One region of the Acidovorax sp. BLS4 genome, then DNA from elsewhere that is predicted to be linked to it. Evidence: predicted binding sites of a transcription regulator. Region 1 holds the regulator's gene; the other holds the start of a gene.

Region 1 (9,580 bases):
TCGAGGAGCGCATCGCGCAAGGCGCCGATGTGGTCCTGGAAATCGACTTCCAGGGCGCCATCCAAGTCAAGCAGGCCTTTGCGAATGCCGTCCTCATCTTTATCCTCCCCCCCAGTTGGGAAGAACTGAGATCCCGCCTGGAACGCCGCGGCGAAGACGCCCCGGACGTGATCGAGGTCCGGCTGAAGAATGCCGCCCAGGAAATGGAACAGGCCTACAAATTCGACTTCGTTATAATCAACGAACTCTTTGAGCGTGCGCTTTTCGACCTGAAAACCATCGTCCACGCTCAGCGGCTGAAGTATGCGGCGCAACGCCGTGCACGGGCCGATACGTTCGAATCCCTCAATATCACCTGATCCTTCTGGAGAAGACGCATGGCCCGCATTACCGTTGAAGACTGCCTCGAGCACATCCCCAACCGCTTTCAACTCGTGCTGGCAGCCACGTACCGCGCCCGCATGCTGAGCCAAGGCCATGCCCCCAAGATCGAAAGCCGCAACAAGCCTGCGGTGACCGCCTTGCGCGAAATCGCCGAAGGCAAGGTCGGTCTGGAGATGCTGAAGAAGGTCCCGGGCTGACGCGCCCAGTTCTGCTGCTGCAGCCCAATAGCACCGCTTTGCGGTGCTTTTTTTTGGCCAAAACCCCCGATCTCCCCAGCAAGCTACATTAAAGGGATGAATGCGGTCTTGAATAAACCATCTGCCCAAGACCCGCGCCCCGGCGAAAGCGGGGCGGCGGGAGGCACGTCCGCAGCAGCCGCCAACGCAGCAGCGGCCAGTTTTGCGGCCCTCACCGAGAACCTCGGTTACCTCGACGCAGCCAGCATCGAACAGGTTCGGCAGGCCTACCGCTTTGCCGACGAAGCCCACCTGGGGCAGTTGCGCAACAGTGGCGAGCCCTACATCACCCACCCCATCGCAGTGGCGGCCCAGTGCGCCACCTGGAAGCTGGATGGCCAGGCGCTGATGGCGGCACTGCTGCACGACGCCATGGAAGATTGCGGCGTCACCAAGTCCGATCTCATCGATCGCTTCGGCCTGCCGGTGGCCGAATTGGTGGATGGCCTCACCAAGCTCGACAAGCTTCAGTTCAACACCCGCGAAGAGAACCAGGCCGAGTCCTTCCGCAAGATGCTGTTGGCAATGGCCCGCGATGTACGGGTCATTCTGATCAAGCTGGCCGACCGCACGCACAACATGCGCACGCTCTCGGACATGCCGCGCAGCAAATGGGGCCGCATTTCTTCCGAAACCCTCGAGATCTATGCCCCTATCGCCCACCGGCTTGGGCTGAACCAGACCTACCGGGAGCTGCAGGATCTGTCATTCCGGCATCTCCACCCCTGGCGCTACGCGACCCTGTCCAAGGCAGTGAATAAATCACGCAACCGGCGGCGCGATATCGTGCAGCGGGTTCAAACCGAGGTCGACACCGCGTTTTCGAAGCTGGGCATGAAAGCCCGCCTCGCAGGCCGCGAGAAAACACTCTATGCCATCTACCAGAAGATGGACACCAAGCACCTGAGCTTTGCCCAGGTCACGGACATCTACGGCTTTCGGGTGATCGTGCCGACCGTGGTCGATTGCTACACGGCACTGGGCGTGCTGCATCAGATGTACAAGCCTGTTCCTGGGCGGTTCAAGGACCACATCGCCATCGCCAAGCTCAACGGCTACCAATCGCTGCACACCACCTTGGTCGGACCTTCCGGAGTCAACATCGAATTCCAGATGCGCACCGAGGAAATGCACGTGGTGGCGGAAGCCGGCGTGGCCGCCCATTGGCTGTACAAAGCACAGGACGCCGACGGATCGGCCGCGGAGCGCCTTGGCACCAAGTGGCTCCAGTCACTGCTCGACATTCAGAACGAAACGCGGGATGCCGCGGAGTTCTGGGACCATGTGAAGGTCGACCTGTTCCCCGATGCGGTCTATGTCTTCACCCCCAAGAGCCAGATCATGGCACTGCCACGGGGCGCCACGGTGGTCGATTTCGCCTATGCCATCCACAGCAATGTGGGTGACCGCACCACGGCCGCCAAGATCAACAACGAGCAGGTCCCCTTGCGGACCGAGCTCAAGAACGGCGATGTGGTGGAGATCATCACAGCGCCGGTGTCCACACCCAATCCCGCCTGGCTGGGCTTCGTGCGCACGGGTCGCGCACGCTCGAAGATTCGCCACTACCTCAAAACGCTGGCCCATACTGAATCAGCGGGACTGGGAGAGAAGCTGCTGACCCAGGCCCTGAGGGCCGAAGGGCTGGAACGCCTGCCGACCGAGTCGGAGAACCAGGCACTGTGGGACAAGCTGCTCCGCTTCACAGGCAATCGAACACGCAATGAACTCATGACCGACATCGGTCTGGGCAAACGCATCGCGGGCATCGTGGCGAAACGACTCATGGTGCTGATGACGGAGCATGGACACCGACCCGATGCCCTGTTGCTGACCCGTGAAAGGTATTCATCCCACGAAACCCTGTCGCAAGGTGGCGTGACTTTGGACGGCAGCGAGAACGCATCCGTTCAATACGCGAATTGCTGCCGCCCGGTACCGGGAGACCCCATCGTCGGCTACCTGGGGCGCGGTGAAGGGCTGGTGGTTCATAACGCCCAATGCAGCGTGGCGAAAAAGCTTCAGCACAAGGACAGCGAGCGCTTTATCGCGGTGGACTGGGCCGATGAGCCCACGCGCATGTTCGAAACCGGCATCGTTGTGACCGTGGCCAACGGCAAGGGCGTCTTGGCACGCATCGCCGCCGAACTGGCGAGCTCCGAAGCGGACATCGTTCACGTCGACATGGACGATGAAGCCGCCATGGACACGACCGATTTGCGTTTTGTCATCGCTGCACGAGACCAGTCACACGTCGAGGCCTCCTTGCGCAATTTGCGCCGAACGCCCGCAGTGCTTCGCGCCTTCCGCGTGCTGCCCCAGGGGTGAGGCAGGCACCTTGCTCCCTATGCCACCGGTTGGGGATAGCGGACGTCCAAAACCTCCAGCGTCCGCGTGCCACCTGGCGTGGCCAACTGAACCTGATCCCCTTCGCGGGCCTTCAGTAAGGCCCGAGCCACCGGCGACACCCAACTGACTTGCGCCAGGCCCGTCTCGACTTCGTCGATTCCCAGGATCGTGATGGTGCGCTCGACGCCTTCATCGTCCGCATAGTGGACCGTGGCACCAAAGAACACCTGATCACTTCCGGCGTGGATGGCGGGATCGACCACCTCGGCAATTTCGAGTCGTTTGGTCAGGAACCGAATCCTGCGATCAATTTCGCGCAGGCGTTTCTTGCCGTACAGGTAGTCCCCGTTCTCCGAACGGTCCCCATTGCTTGCAGCCCAATGAACCACTTCAACGATCTTGGGCCGCTCGTTGTCGATGAGATCCAGTAGTTCATCGCGCAGCCTGGCGTAACCGGAAGGGGTGATGTAGTTCTTGCTACCCGCAGGAAGGGGTGCAGGGGAAAAATCTTCGTCATCGGACTGATCCGATTCTTTGGTGAATGCCTTGCTCATGGGTGCATTTTGATGCAGAGAGCATTCGAATCCCCAACGGAAAAAGCCCTAGAACATCACTGTTCTAGGGCTTACCGTTTGGTGCGGCTGGCAGGAATCGAACCCACGACCCCTTGGTTCGTAGCCAAGTACTCTATCCAGCTGAGCTACAGCCGCTAAGCTTTGAATTATAGCATGTTTTCAACGCCATCATTCATTTCTTGTTTTGATTTTTACACGAACTCTGTGACGAACTTCGCAATCAAGCAAGACTTAAATTCTAACCCATCTTTTGATAGCTGCTTGGCTTCGTTTGCAGAAAACGCAGACATCTCAACTCTCATGTCCACGCAATGCGCCTGAACAGGCACGCGAGGAATGGCCATGAACAGCAATCAAGCCCGTTGAACTGGTAGGGCGTGAGGGACTTGAACCCGCGACCAAAGGATTATGAGTCCTCTGCTCTAACCAACTGAGCTAACGCCCCCCGCGCCAATTGTATGTGCTTACTTGCGGTAACTCAGCGCGTTGGAAACCAGCTTGGACGTGATGTCCACGATCTGGATCATCCTGTCGTACGGCATTCGGGTGGGCCCGATGACCCCCAGTGTGCCTACGACTTGCCCGTCTATTTCATATGGAGAGGTGACTACCGAAAGCTCCTCAAAAGGGACGATCTGGCTCTCTCCCCCAATGAAGATGCGTACGCCATCTGCACGGTTGGAAACATCGAGCAAACGCAGGATCTGCGTCTTCTGTTCGAACAGGTCGAAAGCACGCCGCAGGTTGCCCATGTCGTTGGAAAAATCACTCACTGCCAGCAGGTTGCGCTCGCCAGAAATCACCACATTGTCCTGAGACTCCGCCATCGCTTCGGACCCGACGTTGACAGCCGCCTGCATCAGCGAGCCGATTTCCTCCCGCAGCTGATCCACCTCCGTCTTCAAGCGCTCGCGCACCCGCTCCATGTCCATTCCGGAATAGTGGCTGTTCAGGAAATTGGCCGCCTCCACGAGATGCGATTGTGAGTAGTCCACATCGGTGAAGATCACGCGGTTCTGCACGTCTCCTTCAGGAGAGACGATGATGACCAGAAGCCGCTTTTCGGACAATCTCAAGAATTCGATGTGCCTAAACACCGAGGCACGTCGGGGCGCCATGACAACGCCCACGAACTGGGACAGGCTGGACAACAAATGCGCCGCGTTGGCAATCACCTTTTGCGGCTGCTCTGCAGCCAGTTGCGGCGAATACAGCTGTTCGCGCTGCACTGTCAACATGGTGTCAACGAACAGGCGATACCCTTTGGCCGTCGGAATTCGGCCGGCAGACGTGTGCGGGCTTGCGATCAGTCCGATCTCTTCGAGATCGGCCATCACGTTACGGATGGTGGCGGGAGAGAGGTCGAGACCGGACGCGCGCGACAGCGTACGCGAACCCACGGGTTGGCCATCGGCTATGTAGCGCTCTACGAGCGCCTTCAGCAACAACTTGGCACGATCATCAAGCATTGAATCATTTTAATGATCTAATTTCCCAATGAAGCTCAGGTTCACACGGGTCGCACTCTTCGGCAAGTACCAGCCGCTCACTTCCAGCGTTATTTCTGACAGTTCGCGCAATGCCGTACAAGAGGTTGCCCAGTTCCTCAGAAATGAAGGCTGTGAACCCATTCTGGAACAGGAAACGGCGAACAACACCGGCATTTCTGACTATCCTGCGATGCCGGTGGAACAGATCGGCAAGGAGTGCGATCTGGGGATGGTGATCGGGGGAGACGGCACGATGCTGGGCATCGGTAGGCAATTGGCCCCCTACAAAATTCCGCTGATCGGCATCAATCAGGGACGTCTGGGCTTCATCACCGATATCCCTTTGGGTGAGCACGCTTCAGCACTGAGGCCGATGCTCCATGGCGAGTACGAAGAAGACGCCAGGCCCCTCATGCATGCCTGCGTGATGCGTCAGGACGAATGCGTATTTGAAGCACTGGCACTCAACGACGTCGTAGTCAATCGTGGCTCCACTTCCGGCATGGTCGAATTGCGGGTGGAAGTGGGTGGGCATTTCGTCTCGAACCAAAGGGCAGACGGGCTGATCATCGCTTCGCCCACTGGATCTACTGCCTATGCGCTCTCCGCGGGAGGCCCAATGCTGCACCCTGCGATTCCTGGTTGGGTGATGGTCCCCATCGCACCCCATACGCTGTCCAATCGACCCATCGTGCTGCCGGATTCGACCGACATTGCGGTGGAAGTCGTAGGGGGCCGGGACGTCAGCGCCAATTTCGACATGCAGTCGCTGGCATCGCTCCAGCATGGCGATCGGATTGTGGTTCGGCGGTCGGAGCACTGCGTGCGCTTCTTGCACCCTCGAGGCTGGAACTACTTTGCTACGTTGCGCAAAAAATTGCGCTGGAATGAAGGGGGCTCATAGATGGCGCTCAAACGGATCGCATTGCGCGATTTCGTCATCGTGGATGTCCTGGACCTGGATCTTCACAAAGGATTTACGGTGCTGACCGGAGAAACGGGTGCAGGCAAATCCATCCTGATCGATGCCTTGCAAATGCTGCTGGGCGGCCGCGCCGATGCCGGAGTGATTCGCGAGGGAACCGAGCGTACGGACATCTGCGCTGAATTCGATTGCCCATCCAGTTTGTCTGCATGGCTTGATGAAGCAGGCATACCGCAGGAGGAAAGCCTGCTGCTTCGCCGAACCATCGATCGGCAAGGAAAAAGCCGTGCGTGGATGAACGGCATTCCAGCAACCGCTACCCAAATGCGGACCGTGGGGGCGCATCTCCTCGATATCCATGGCCAGCACGCATGGCAGAGCTTGACGCGCCAGGATGCCGTTCGCAGCCTGTTGGATGCCTATGGCGGCATCAGCACTGCGGCGCTGGAGCCGCTTTGGACTCGCTGGCGTGACGACCGCAAAGCGGTAGCGCAAGCAGAAGCGGCCAGACATACCCTGCAACAGGAGCGGGAACGACTGCAGTGGCAGATCAGTGAAGTCGAAAAGCTGGGTCCGGCATCCAGCGAGTGGGAAGAACTCAACACCCAGCACAGCCGCCTTTCCCACGCCCAAGCCTTGCTGGACAGCGCGCAAACGGCCCTGTCCGCGCTGGAGGATGAAGAGTCCGGTGCACAGACTCAGTTGAGCCGCGCCTGCCATCTGCTGCAGGAGCAGCAAACCCTCGATCCCGAATTCAAGGCGATGGGAGAGGTGCTTCAGTCGTGCATGGACCAAGCGGCCGATGTGGCTCACTCCTTGCAAAGCTATCTCCGGCACACGGAACTCGATCCCGAGCGACTTGAACAGTTGGATTCACGCCTGTCGCTGTGGATTTCGTTGTCACGCAAATACAAGCGGACGCCATCGGAGTTGCCGGCACTGCTGGAGGGATGGAAAGCGGAACTCTCCAAACTGGAGACGGCAGCAGACCTGGAAGCGCTCAATGCGGCCGAACAGGCCAGTGGTACAGCCTATCGCAAGGCGGCGCAGGCTGTGTCCCGGCAGCGGACAGCCGCAGCACCAAGGCTTGCCCAATCAATCACACAAGCCATGCAGGGCCTGGGCATGGTGGGCGGGCGGTTTGAGGTGCTTTTGGAACCGACACCGGAACCCGGCATTCAAGGTCTCGACAGTGTTTCTTTTCTGGTCGCAGGGCATCCTGGCGCCACGCCCCGGCCTGTTGGCAAAGTCGCTTCGGGGGGGGAGCTGTCTCGCATATCGTTGGCCATTTCCGTGACGACAAGCCAGTTGGGCGAGGCCCCTACCCTGATTTTTGACGAGGTGGACTCAGGCGTCGGAGGCTCCGTCGCCGAGACGGTGGGTCGGCTGATGCAGCAGTTGGGCCGCGATCGACAGGTGCTGGCCGTTACCCATCTTCCGCAGGTGGCAGCCTGTGCAGATCACCATCTGATCGTGGCAAAAACCAGTCAGGATCAGCACACCGTCAGTCAGGTGACCGTGGCGAAGGGAGAAAAACGCGTGATCGAAATGGCTCGGATGTTAGGAGGGGAACGCCAGTCGAAGGCGACCATGGCGCACGCACGCGAAATGCTCAGCAGCAACCAACCCGCACAGATCAAGGCATGACGAAATGACGCTAGAGGTCGTATTGATCACAGGCATGGCGGGTTCCGGCAAATCCGTTGCCTTGCATGCATTGGAAGACGCAGGCTACTACTGCGTAGACAACCTGCCACCGGAATTGTTGGCCGCCTTCGTGGCGCTGGAGCATCAGCACCATGGCAACCGGATTGCCATCGCAATGGATGTTCGCAGCGCCACCGCGTTACCGCTGGTTCCGCAGGAACTGAAACGCCTGCGCGGCGAGGGCGTGGTCGTCCATTCGCTGTTTCTGGATGCCACCACCGACACATTGATCCGGCGATTTTCGGAAACGCGCCGACGCCACCCCCTCTCCAGAGACGAATGGACGGAAGGCCAACGCGCATTGCTGCAAACCATCGAACTGGAACGTGAACTGCTGGCCGAGTTGCGTGAGCAGTCCCATGTCATCGACACGAGCGCCATTCGAGCAGCGCAATTGCAGGGTTACGTCAAAAGCCTGATGCCCGCCCTGCCCGGGCAATTGACGCTGGTCTTCCAATCGTTTGCATTCAAACGCGGGGTGCCTGTCGATGCGGATTACGTCTTTGACGTGCGCATGCTGCCCAATCCCCACTATGAGCCCGCGTTAAAGGCATTGACGGGCAAAGACCAGCCTGTCATCGACTATTTGCAACACCAGGCTGATGTGAAACTGATGCAGGAGCACATCGCGCAGTTCCTTTCTCACTGGCTGGAGCCTTTGGCGCAGAATCACCGAAGCTACGTGACCGTGGCCATTGGCTGCACGGGGGGGCAACACCGCTCGGTTTATTTGGTGGAGCGCCTGGCGGTGCACTTCAGCCAGCGTTGGACCACCCTGCGGCGGCATCGTGAGCTGGACGGCCTGTGACTTTCACGTCTCGCCACAGAGTGGCGAGACGTGAAAAAAATCAGGATAGGTTCAGCAGCAATTTTCGGATGGGCGTTGGCATACCCAAGCGGTCCCAGTCGGAAGCACCGAACCAGGCACCGTCCACCGGAAGGCCCCAATCCGCCTGCCACGGGATTCGCACGGGATGGAGGTGCAGATCCCGATGGGTCAGGACATGAAGAAAGCCCTCCAAATCCTGAAGCGGCGCAGGCCGTGATGCCAATGACGCTTGCAGTGCTGCGCGCTCCTCGAACACCGGCAGGCAATGCAGACCTGCCCAAATGCCGCTCGAGGGACGCGGCTGGAGCAAGACGCGCCCATTGCCGTCCTGCAGCAGCATCAGCCACCACGACTCCGCACGACGCGACAATTTGCGGGTCCGCACGGGATAGCGTTCGGGGTCTCCGTCGCGGCGGGCTTTGCATTGCCGGTTCAAAGGGCAGACCATGCAGGTCGGCTTCTTTGGCGTGCACACCGTCGCCCCGAGATCCATCAGGCCCTGGGTATAGCGCGGCATCGCATGCTGCAGATCACTGACTGGCAGCAAGGCACAGGCCTGATCCCAAAGAAGACGTTCATTCTTGGCGATTGCCAAATCGGCCGTGAAGCCAAGCACTCGCGTCAGCACCCGGCGAACATTTGCATCCAATATGGGAACACGCTCGGAAAAGCAGAAGGCGGTTATCGCACCTGCCGTCGAGCGGCCGATTCCCGGCAACTGTGCCAATACCTCGGCGGTCCGGGGAAACTCGCCCCCGTGCAAATCCACGACTTTCTGAGCACAGCGGTGCAGATTTCGTGCACGACTGTAGTAGCCCAACCCGCTCCATAAAGCGAGCACCTCGCCCTCCGTTGCCGCTGCGAGCGACTGCACATCCGGAAATCGAGCCAGAAAGCGTTCGTAATAGCCCAAGACGGTGACGACCTGGGTTTGCTGCAACATGATTTCCGACAGCCACACCCGATAAGGATCACGTGTTTGCTGCCATGGCAAATGGTTGCGGCCATGCACCGCCTGCCACCGAACCACATCGGTGGCAATTTCCGGGATGTCGCTCATGCCAGGGCCGTTTGCGGGCTGACCT
Region 2 (9,580 bases), 220 kb from region 1:
CTCCGGCAGGGGCAGTGCCCAGCCGCTGTATCGGCTGTGCCACCACCGCACCGCGCACCGCGCCTGCAACTTCGCGCTGCAGGGCGACGACCCCCAGGCCCTGTGCGTCTCGTGCCGGCAGACGCGCATCCTCCCCGACCTGTCGGAGCCCGCCAACCTGCGGCGCTGGAAACAGATCGAACACGCCAAGCGGCAGCTTTACTACACGCTGGCCAAGCTGGGCCTGGAGCCGGCGCCCCCCGGCGAAAGCCCGGCGTTCGAATTTCTGGCCGACCAGCCGGGGTACCCCGTGATCACCGGGCATTCGAGCGGCACCATCACCCTCAACATCGCCGAAGCCGACGATGACGAACGTGCGCGCCGCCGGCTGGCGCTGCACGAGCCCTACCGCACGCTGATCGGCCACCTGCGGCACGAATCCGGGCATTTCTACTGGGACCAGCTCCTGCGCGACCAGGGCAAGCTGGACCACTTCCGTGCCGTGTTCGGCGACGAGCGCCAGGACTACGGCGCGGCGCTGCAGACCTACTACGCCAGCAGTCCGCACCTGCGGGACTGGGGCGACCACCATGTGAGCGCGTACGCCACGGCCCACCCCTGGGAAGACTGGGCCGAGACCTGGGCGCACTACCTGCACATGGTGGATCTGCTGGAAACGGCGTCGAGCTACCGCACCGGGCTTCAGATCCCGAAGCCCAAGGCAGGCGCGCCGCGCCGCTTCACGATGAACGACCCGTTCGCCACGCAATCCCCGGATTTCGATGCGATGGTCAGCGAGTGGGTACCGCTCACGCTGCTGCTCAACAGCCTGAACCGCAGCCTGGGCCAGCAGGATGCCTATCCGTTCGCCCTGTCATCCGGGGCGCTCGCCAAGCTGCGCTTCGTGCATGAACTGGTGCAGTCCGCCCGCAACCGCGCACGGCCCGAGCCGCTGAAAGCACGGCAAGCCTGACGGCGCCGGCCGCGAACTCGCCTCAGGCGGACTGGGCGCGCACCTTGACGGCCAGGCGTTCGGACACTTCCGGGGAAACGAACTTGTCCACCTCGCCACCCAAGAGGGCGATCTCGCGCACGAAAGTGCTGCTGATGAACTGGAACTTGTCGCTGGGCGTGAGAAAGACGGTTTCCACCTCGGGCATGAGGCTGCGGTTCATGCCGGCCAGCTGGAACTCGTAGTCGAAATCGGTCACGGCGCGCAGGCCGCGCACCATGGCCTTGCCGCCGCGCTCGACCACGAAGTCGCGCAGCAGGCCGGAGAAGGTCTCGACCTGTACCTGCGGATAGCCACGCACCGCTTCGCGGACCATCTCGATGCGCTCTTCCAGGCTGAACAGCGTCTTCTTGTGGTGCCCTGCCGCCACGGCCACGATGACCCGTCCGAAGAGCTGCGTGGCGCGGCGCACCACGTCTTCATGGCCCAGCGTGATGGGATCGAAGGTGCCGGGATAGATGGCGAGGACGTTCTGGGCCATGGCGTGGTCGCTCCTTTTCGGTCTGGCGGAAGGGGGCACACGCGGTTGGGCGGGCGCAGGGGCGGATTATGCAGCGGGCGGAAAGGCCGCCTCTGCGGCAGTGATGGCCGAGGGCATTCAAAGCAAAAAATGCCTCCAGCGCATATTCCACTATGGCATTACGCTACAAATTCAATAGCATCACTGTTTTTGGAGGAGATGGGCGTGCACGGCGCCGGCCTTCAGATGGCGGTGCACCGCCAGCCCCAGTTCTGCCAGCACGGCCTCATCCCAGGCCTGCGGCGCTTCCAGGTAGATGAAACCCTGGGCCACCACCGCCTGGGCCGCCGCGGCGATCGCAGGCTCGAACAGGGCGCCATCGAACGGCGGGTCCAGAAACACCAAATGCAGGCTGCCTGGCGCGCAGTGCCGCAGCGCAGCCACGCCGTCGCCCCGCTGAACCCGCACCGCCATGGCCTGCAGGCGCTGCTGCAGCGAGTGCAGTTGCTCAACCAGCGCCGGATCGTTCTCGACCAGCTGCACGGCCGTGGCGCCGCGCGAGGCGGCCTCGAACCCCAGGGCGCCCGTGCCCGCGAAGGCGTCGAGGCAGCGCCAACCGGTCAGGTCCTGACCCAGCCAGTTGAAGAGCGTCTCGCGCACCCGGTCGGGCGTGGGGCGCAGGCCGGGGCGTTGCGCCACGGGCAGGCGCGTGCGCTTCCACTGCCCGCCGATGATGCGGACCTCGCCCGCGCCTTTCACCGCGGGCGCCTTGGCCGCGGGCTTCTTCGCGGCGGCCCCTGACCTAGCCGGCGCTGCCGGCGCGGCGCGGCGTGCGGGCCGGTTCAAGGCTGGCCCCCGACCACCACGGTCACCATGCGGTCGGGCTGCAGCTTGCGCGCCATGGCGGCGCGCACATCGGCGGCCGTCAGGGCCTGCACGCGGTCGGTCCAGTGCTCCAGGTAGTCCAGCGGCAGGTCGTTCCACGCGATGTTGACGACGTTGGCCAGCAGCTTGCGGTTGCTGTCGATGCGCAGCGCGAAGCCGCCGATCAGGTTGTCCTTGGCGGCCTTGAGCTGGGCCTCGGTCGGGCCCTGCGCCACGAAGCGAGCGAGCACGTCGCGCGACACCTTCACGGCCTCGGCGGCCTGGTCGGGACGGGTCTGCAGCCCGACCAGGAAGACGCCGGTGTTCAGGCCCGGCGAGAACTGGCTGTACACGCTGTAGCTCAGGCCGCGCTTTTCGCGCACTTCGCTGGTCAGCAGCGAGGTGAAGCCGCCGCCGCCCAGGATGTGGTTGCCCACCAGCAGGGCCAAAAAGTCAGGGTCGCGCCGCGCAAAGCCCGGCTGGCCGATCAGCACATGCGCCTGCGCCGAAGCGAAGGGAATGTCCTGCTGCACCGGCGCGGCCAGCGCCTGCACTTCGGGCACGGGCGGCAGCGGCTGGCAGGTGGCCGGATCGCGCGCGGGCATCTGCGACAGCAGCGTGGCCACCAGCGCCTGCGCCTGTGGGCGCGTGACGGCCCCGACGATGCTCACGCGGGCCCGGCAGGTTTCGACGTAGCGCCCATGGTAGGCCTGCATGTCCGCGATCTCGATGCGGCCCAGGGTTTCGGGTGTCGTGCGCTGGCCGTAGGGGTGGCTGCCGTACACCGCGCTGCCGAAGGCCTTGGCCGCGGCCGTGCCGGGGCGGGTTTCCGCCTCTTTCAAAGCGGCGGCCCAACGTGAACGCTCGCGCTGCCAGATGTCCTGCGGAAAGCTCGGCTGGGCCAGTTGCCGGGCTGCGAGCCGCGCCGCGCGGTCCAGCAGGTCGGGCTCGGTGAGCGAGCGCAGCGAAAAGCTCAGGCCGTCGCGGTCGGCCGCAGCCTCGAAGCTCGCGCCCAGATCGGCCCAGGCTTCGCCGAGCGCGTTTTCGTCCATGGCGGGCTCATCGCCCTGGGCGCGCACGCCCTTGGACGACATGGCCGCCACGGCACTCGCCAGGCCCGCCTGCGCGGCCGGGTCGCGGCGCGCGCCGGCATCGAAGTCCACCTGCACGTCGACCATCGGAATGGCCGGGCTCTCCACCAGCCAGACGCGGGCGCCGCTCGGCTCCGTCCAGTGCTGGATGGGCAGCAGCGCCCAGGCGGGGTGGGCCAGGCACAAGGCCCCGGCAAAGGCGAGGCACGCGCGTGCGGCCATGCGTTGGAAGGTTTTCATGGGGGGTGTCCTGCGCGTTCTCATCAATGCATCCGCCCGTCGGCGCCGGCTGCGGGGGCGGCGCGCTTGGCGCCAGGGGCCATGGGTTGCGGCAGCAGCGTGCCCACCGTGAGCTGGTCGTCGCCGAAGTAGCGGGCCGCCACCGATTGCACCTGGGCGGGCGTCACCGCGCGCAGCAGGGCGATCAGGCGCGCGTCGGCGTCGGGGGGCAGGCCCTGCACCCAGTTGCTGCCCAGGTCGCTGGCCTGGTTTTGCAGCGAATCGCGCTGGTAGATGGTGGAGGCCGCCCACTGCGTCTTCACGCGGGCCAGTTCGGCCTCGCTCACGCCTTCGCGGGCGATGCGGGCGACCTCGGCGCGCAGGGCGTCCTCGACCTGCTGCGGGGTCTTGCCGGGGGCCGGCACGCCGGTCAGCAGGAACACGCTGGGGCCGCGGCCCACGACGGAGGCGGAGCTGTCCGAACTGTCGGCCACACGGTCGGGGCCCTGACTCAAGGCGCGCTCCAGGCGCGCACCGTCGTAGCCGCTGAGCACGGCCGACAGCACCAGCAGCGACAACGCATCGCGGTCGCTATCGGCCATGTTCTCCAGGCGCGTGATGCTCGGCGCGCGGAACGCCAGGGCCACATAGGCCTGCTCGGCCGGCGCCTTGTAGGCGATGCGGCGGATGCCCTGCTGCACGGGCTCCACGCGCGGCTTGCGGGCCGGCACGGCGCGCACGGGAATGCGGCCGTAGTACTTTTCCGCCAGCACGCGGACCTTGTCGGGGTCCACGTCGCCGGCCACCACGACGACCGCGTTGGCCGGCACGTACCACTGGCGGTGGAAGGCGCGCACGTCGTCGGCGGTCATGGCATCGAGATCGCTCATCCAGCCGACGACGGGCCGGCGGTAGGGCGAGGCGATGAACGTGGCGGCGTAGAGCTGCTCGATGAGCGCGGCCCGGGGCTGGTCTTCGGTGCGCATGCGGCGCTCTTCCTTGACCACCTCGATCTCGCGCTTGAACTCGGCGTCGGGCCACTGGTTGTTGGCGAAGCGGTCGGCTTCGAGCTTCATCACGTCTTCCAGCCGGTTCGCGGGGATCTGCTGGTAATAGCCGGTGTAATCGCGGCTGGTGAAGGCGTTTTCCTGCCCGCCCAGCGCAGCCACGCGGCGCGAGAACTCGCCCGGCGGCACGGTCTTGGAGCCCTTGAACATCATGTGCTCCAGCGCGTGGGCCACGCCGGAGGTGCCATCCACCTCGTCCATCGCGCCGACCCGCAACCAGACCATGTGCACCGCCGTGGGCGCCCGGCGATCGGGCTGCACGAGCAGCTGCATGCCGTTCTTCAAGGTGAATTGCCGAACCCCCGTGGACGGCGGGCGCTGCGCCTGCGTGTCCTGGGCCGAGGGAGAAAGGGGGGTGGGAGCGGATGGCGGGGTTTGGGCCCCGGCATGCACGCAGGCCAGCAGGCCCAGAAGGGTGATAGCGCGTTTCATAGAATGGATGCGATTCTAAGAACCCTCCAATGTTCAGTTTTTTCAAGAAAAAGCCCGCCGCCCCCACCGAGCCGCAAGCCCCCCATCCCGCGGAGGCTGCGCCAGCGGTTTCCGTGCCTGCAACGCCCGCCGCCGACGCGCTCTCGCCGCCCTCCGCAGCCCCTTCGAGTGCCCCTGCGGCCTCCGGGGGTTTCGGGTGGCTGAAGAAACCGTTCGCCAAGGCGCCGGTGGAGGTGCCGGTGGCGCCGCCGCCCGTTGTCCATGCCCCGGTGCAGCCGCCAGCCCCGGTCGCGGCGCCCGCGCCCATCGCGCCTGCGGCACCCGTGGCACCCACGGCACCCGCGCCGGCTGCGGTTACACCCCCCTCTCCCGCACCCATCACGCCCCCCGTGGCTGCCCCTGTGATGGCACCGGTGCCGGCCCCGGCGGCCCCCACAGTGGCGCGTGTTCCTGCGCCTGTTTCCACGCCCGTCGTGCCGCCCGTGCATGCCCCGGCGGCGGTGCCCGCCGTGCCGGTCCCACCACCGGCGATGCCCACCCCGGCCGCACCGCCCTTGCAGCCCGCGCCCGCCGAGCGCAAGGGCTGGATGGACCGCCTGAAGAACGGCCTGCGCAAGACCGGCAGCAGCATCGCCACGGTCTTCACCGGCACCCAGATCAACGACGCGCTGTACGAAGAGCTGGAAGAGGCCCTGCTGATGGCCGACACCGGCGTGAAGGCCACGCAGCACCTGCTGGACGACCTCAAGCGCCGCGTCAAGGACACCAAGACCACCGATCCGGCCGCCGTGAAGGCTCTGCTGGCCGAGGCCCTGGCCGACCTGCTGCGGCCGCTGGAGAAATCGCTGGTCATCGGCCGCTACACGCCCACCGTGATCATGGTGGCGGGGGTCAACGGCGCGGGCAAGACGACCTCCATCGGCAAGCTGACCAAGCACCTGGCCAACGAGGGCGCGGCGGTTCTGCTGGCCGCGGCCGACACCTTCCGGGCGGCGGCGCGCGAGCAGCTCGGCGTCTGGGCCGACCGCAACACGGTCGAGATCGTGAGCCAGGACGGCGGCGATCCCGCAGCGGTGAGCTTCGATGCCGTCACCGCCGGCAAGGCGCGCGGCAAGGACGTGGTGCTGGTCGATACCGCCGGGCGCCTGCCGACGCAACTGCACCTGATGCAGGAGCTGCAGAAAATCAAGCGCGTGGTCACCAAGGCGGATGCGACGGCGCCGCACGAGGTGCTGCTGGTGATCGATGGCAACACGGGACAGAACGCACTGGCCCAGGTGCGCTCCTTCGACGATGCGCTGCAGCTGACCGGCCTCATCGTGACCAAGCTCGACGGCACGGCCAAGGGCGGCGTGCTGGCTGCCATCGCGCAGGAACGCCCCATTCCGGTGTACTTCATCGGCGTGGGCGAGAAGCTGGAAGACCTGGAAACCTTCAACGCCAAGGAATTCGCGCAAGCTTTGCTGACTTGACCGATCGGCGAACGGAGTCCGAAGCCCCTTGCCACGTGTGCCGGGGGCTGGGCGACCGGGACGGATTGGTGCCATCCGGTGAATTGATTGTTCACAAAACGAAGTTTTTGGATTTTTTCGCTACTAATTCAATAGCACTATACCCTTTGAATTGCTGCGCCGACGCCCTTTTTCCCGACAATAACGCATCTCCCACGTCCTACGCCGGTGCGGGAACTAGTCCCTTAGCACTCCCTCATATGGAGTGCTAACATGAATGTCATGGAAGAAAGGATCTCTGGAATGACGCTTCAATCTGGAACCGCAGCCACCGCTCTGGCTCCCGCCAATCCTTGGGCGCTCATCCCCCCCTTGGGCAATCTGGACGCCTACATCTCGGCGGTGAACCGCCTTCCGCTGCTCACGGCGGAAGAAGAGCGCACATACGCGCGCCAGCTCAAGGACAACAACGACGTGGATGCCGCTGGCCGCATGGTGATGTCGCACCTGCGTCTGGTGGTCTCCATCGCCCGCCAGTACCTCGGCTACGGCCTGCCCCACGGCGACCTGATCCAGGAAGGCAACGTGGGCCTGATGAAGGCCGTCAAGCGTTTCGACCCCGATCAGAACGTGCGCCTGGTGAGCTACGCCATGCACTGGATCAAGGCGGAGATTCACGAGTACATCCTGAAGAACTGGCGCATGGTCAAGGTGGCCACGACGAAGTCGCAGCGCAAGCTGTTCTTCAACCTGCGCTCGATGAAGCAGGGCTTCAAGGCCGATGCGGCCGCCGCCGATGCAGCCACCCATCGCGACACGCTCTCCGAGCGCGAAATCGATGCAGTGGCACAGCACTTGAACGTCAAGCGCGAAGAGGTCATCGAGATGGAAACCCGCCTGTCGGGCGGCGACGTGATGCTGGACCCCTCGCCCTCCGATGACGGCGAACAGGCCTACGGCCCCATCGCCTACCTGGCCGATGGTGCCCATGAGCCCACCGCCATGATCGAATCGCGCCAGCGCGATGCCCTGGCCACCGACGGCATCGCCGCCGCCCTCTCGGGCCTGGACGATCGCAGCCGCCGCATCGTGGAAGAGCGCTGGCTCAAGGTGAACGACGACGGCTCCGGCGGCATGACGCTGCACGAGCTGGCCGCCGTGTACGGCGTGAGCGCCGAACGCATCCGCCAGATTGAAGTGGCCGCGATGAAGAAGATGAAAAAGGCCCTGGTCGAGTACGCTTGACCGGCTGGCCACCCGCCTTCGCAGGCGGCTGGCATGGCGATAATCCCGAGCGCGCAATCCCCTGCGGATTGCGCGCTTTTTTCATGGGTGCGTCGGCTGCCGGTGCCCCCGATCTCCAAGGACACGACCCCCATGACTTTTCCTGCCGTTCGACGCCGCACGCTGATGGTGGCCCTTTCGCTCGCTGGCGCTCTGGGCACGGCCACGGCCCAATCGGCACCCGGCGCACTGGCGACGCCGGGGTGGCCGAGCAAGCCGCTGCGCATCATCGTGGGCTTTCCGCCGGGATCGTCGCCGGACCTGACGGCGCGCACGTTCTCCGAGCCGCTGGCGCAGGCGTTGGGCCATCCGGTGATCGTGGAAAACAAGGTAGGCGCGGGCGGCAACATCGGCGCCGATGCGGTGGCCAAGGCGACCGATGGCCACACCATCGGCCTGTTCATCAACGGCAACCTGACCATCGCCAAGCTGCTCAACCCGGCCGTGCCCTACGATCCGCAGAAGGACCTCGCGCCGCTGAGCCTGGTGGGCACTTCGCCGCTGGTGCTGACCGCCCCGGCCTCGCAGCCGGACGGGCCGGCCCATGCCGATGCGCGCGCGTTTCTCGCAGCGGCGCGGCAGGCCGGCAGCCGCTGGAGCTACGGCACGCCGGGCGTGGGAACGGTGGGCCACCTGGGCACGGAACTGCTCAAGGCCCGCGCCGGCATCGCGCCGGTGCACGTGCCCTACCCCGGCTACCCGCAGGTGGCCACGGGCATGCTGGGCGGACAGCTGCAGATGGCGCTGCTGCCGCCTGCGCTCGCCCTGTCGCAGGAACGCACGGGCAAGCTGCGCCTCATCGGCGTCACCTCGGCCGGTCGCAGCACGCTCGTGCCTGGCGTGCCCAGCCTGGCGGAGGCCGGCGTGCCGGACCTGAACCTGGAGATCTGGAACGCATTCGCGGCGCCGGCCACCATGCCCGCTGCGGTGCAGGCGCGGCTGTCGGCGCTGATCGCCGACATCGCCCGCAGCCCCGACGTTCGGGCCAAGCTGTTCCAGCAAGGCTGGCAGGTGGCCGGGACCTCGCCGCAGGGGCTGGCGAACCGCATCCAGGCGGACACCGCGCTCATGGCCCGCGTGATCCGCACACAGGGCATCCGGGCCGACTGACGCCCTGCCCCGGTGGGGCGCGCTGCGCCTCCACCGATGTTGATGCAGATCATGCCCCGCGGGGCCCGTGGCCGGCAGACTGGCGCCTTCGTGATTTCCAAGGCACGCCATGCAGCCCTTTCGCATCCTCGTCATCGGTGCCGGCCACACCGGCACCCCGCTGTTGCAGCAATTGCTGGCAGCGCCGTTCGTCTCCGTGCTCGGGGTGGCGGACCTGAACCTCTCCCTGCCCAGCATCGAGCTGGCGCGCAGCCACGGCGTGCCCGTGACCTCCGATTTCATGGGATTGCTGGCGGCGCACGGCAGCGCCGCGGACATCGTGATCGATGTGACGGGCCAGCCGGCGGTGCGTGACGCGCTGCGCCGGCACATGGTGGACACGGGCAACCAGCAGACGGTCATCCTGCACGAGACCATCGCGCTTTTGCTGATGTCGCTGTCGGCCGGCCAGCGCATCGAAAGCCGCCACGGCGAACTGGCCTACGCCTGAGCACCCGGTTCGCTCCGTCCGTCACCATCGCAAGCAATTGCTATTATTTTCATAGCGATATGCCGGGAGAAATCATGCCCTGGAGGCCGTTTTCGTGCTGAGTCTGCGCACCCGGCCCCAC

Evidence for each region. The regulator HrcA, encoded in region 1, represses chaperone genes, less so after heat shock. The targets are predictions, from matches to a motif close to TTAGCACTCNNNNNNNNNGAGTGCTAA.
Region 2: the regulator HrcA is predicted to act here: its motif matches at 6,821-6,847, upstream of rpoH (RNA polymerase sigma factor RpoH).

Annotation. Positions count from the first base shown of each region.
Region 1 covers NZ_CP136797.1:578,934-588,513, reverse strand. Annotated here, with positions in the region: gene gmk (guanylate kinase) at 1-359, shown strand, start outside; gene rpoZ (DNA-directed RNA polymerase subunit omega) at 378-581, shown strand; gene R1Z03_RS02790 (bifunctional (p)ppGpp synthetase/guanosine-3',5'-bis(diphosphate) 3'-pyrophosphohydrolase) at 678-2,948, shown strand; gene greB (transcription elongation factor GreB) at 2,966-3,523, opposite strand; tRNA gene R1Z03_RS02780 (tRNA-Arg) at 3,603-3,679, opposite strand; tRNA gene R1Z03_RS02775 (tRNA-Ile) at 3,913-3,989, opposite strand; gene hrcA (heat-inducible transcriptional repressor HrcA) at 4,009-5,013, opposite strand; gene R1Z03_RS02765 (NAD kinase) at 5,042-5,938, shown strand; gene recN (DNA repair protein RecN) at 5,939-7,606, shown strand; gene rapZ (RNase adapter RapZ) at 7,611-8,474, shown strand; gene mutY (A/G-specific adenine glycosylase) at 8,515-9,555, opposite strand; gene R1Z03_RS02745 (dynamin family protein) at 9,552-9,580, opposite strand, start outside.
Region 2 covers NZ_CP136797.1:358,187-367,766, reverse strand. Annotated here, with positions in the region: gene R1Z03_RS01745 (putative zinc-binding peptidase) at 1-952, shown strand, start outside; gene coaD (pantetheine-phosphate adenylyltransferase) at 975-1,472, opposite strand; gene rsmD (16S rRNA (guanine(966)-N(2))-methyltransferase RsmD) at 1,653-2,297, opposite strand; gene R1Z03_RS01730 (pitrilysin family protein) at 2,294-3,646, opposite strand; gene R1Z03_RS01725 (pitrilysin family protein) at 3,670-5,124, opposite strand; gene ftsY (signal recognition particle-docking protein FtsY) at 5,154-6,596, shown strand; gene rpoH (RNA polymerase sigma factor RpoH) at 6,879-7,820, shown strand; gene R1Z03_RS01710 (tripartite tricarboxylate transporter substrate-binding protein) at 7,953-8,969, shown strand; gene R1Z03_RS01705 (oxidoreductase) at 9,079-9,459, shown strand; gene R1Z03_RS01700 (Crp/Fnr family transcriptional regulator) at 9,554-9,580, shown strand, end outside.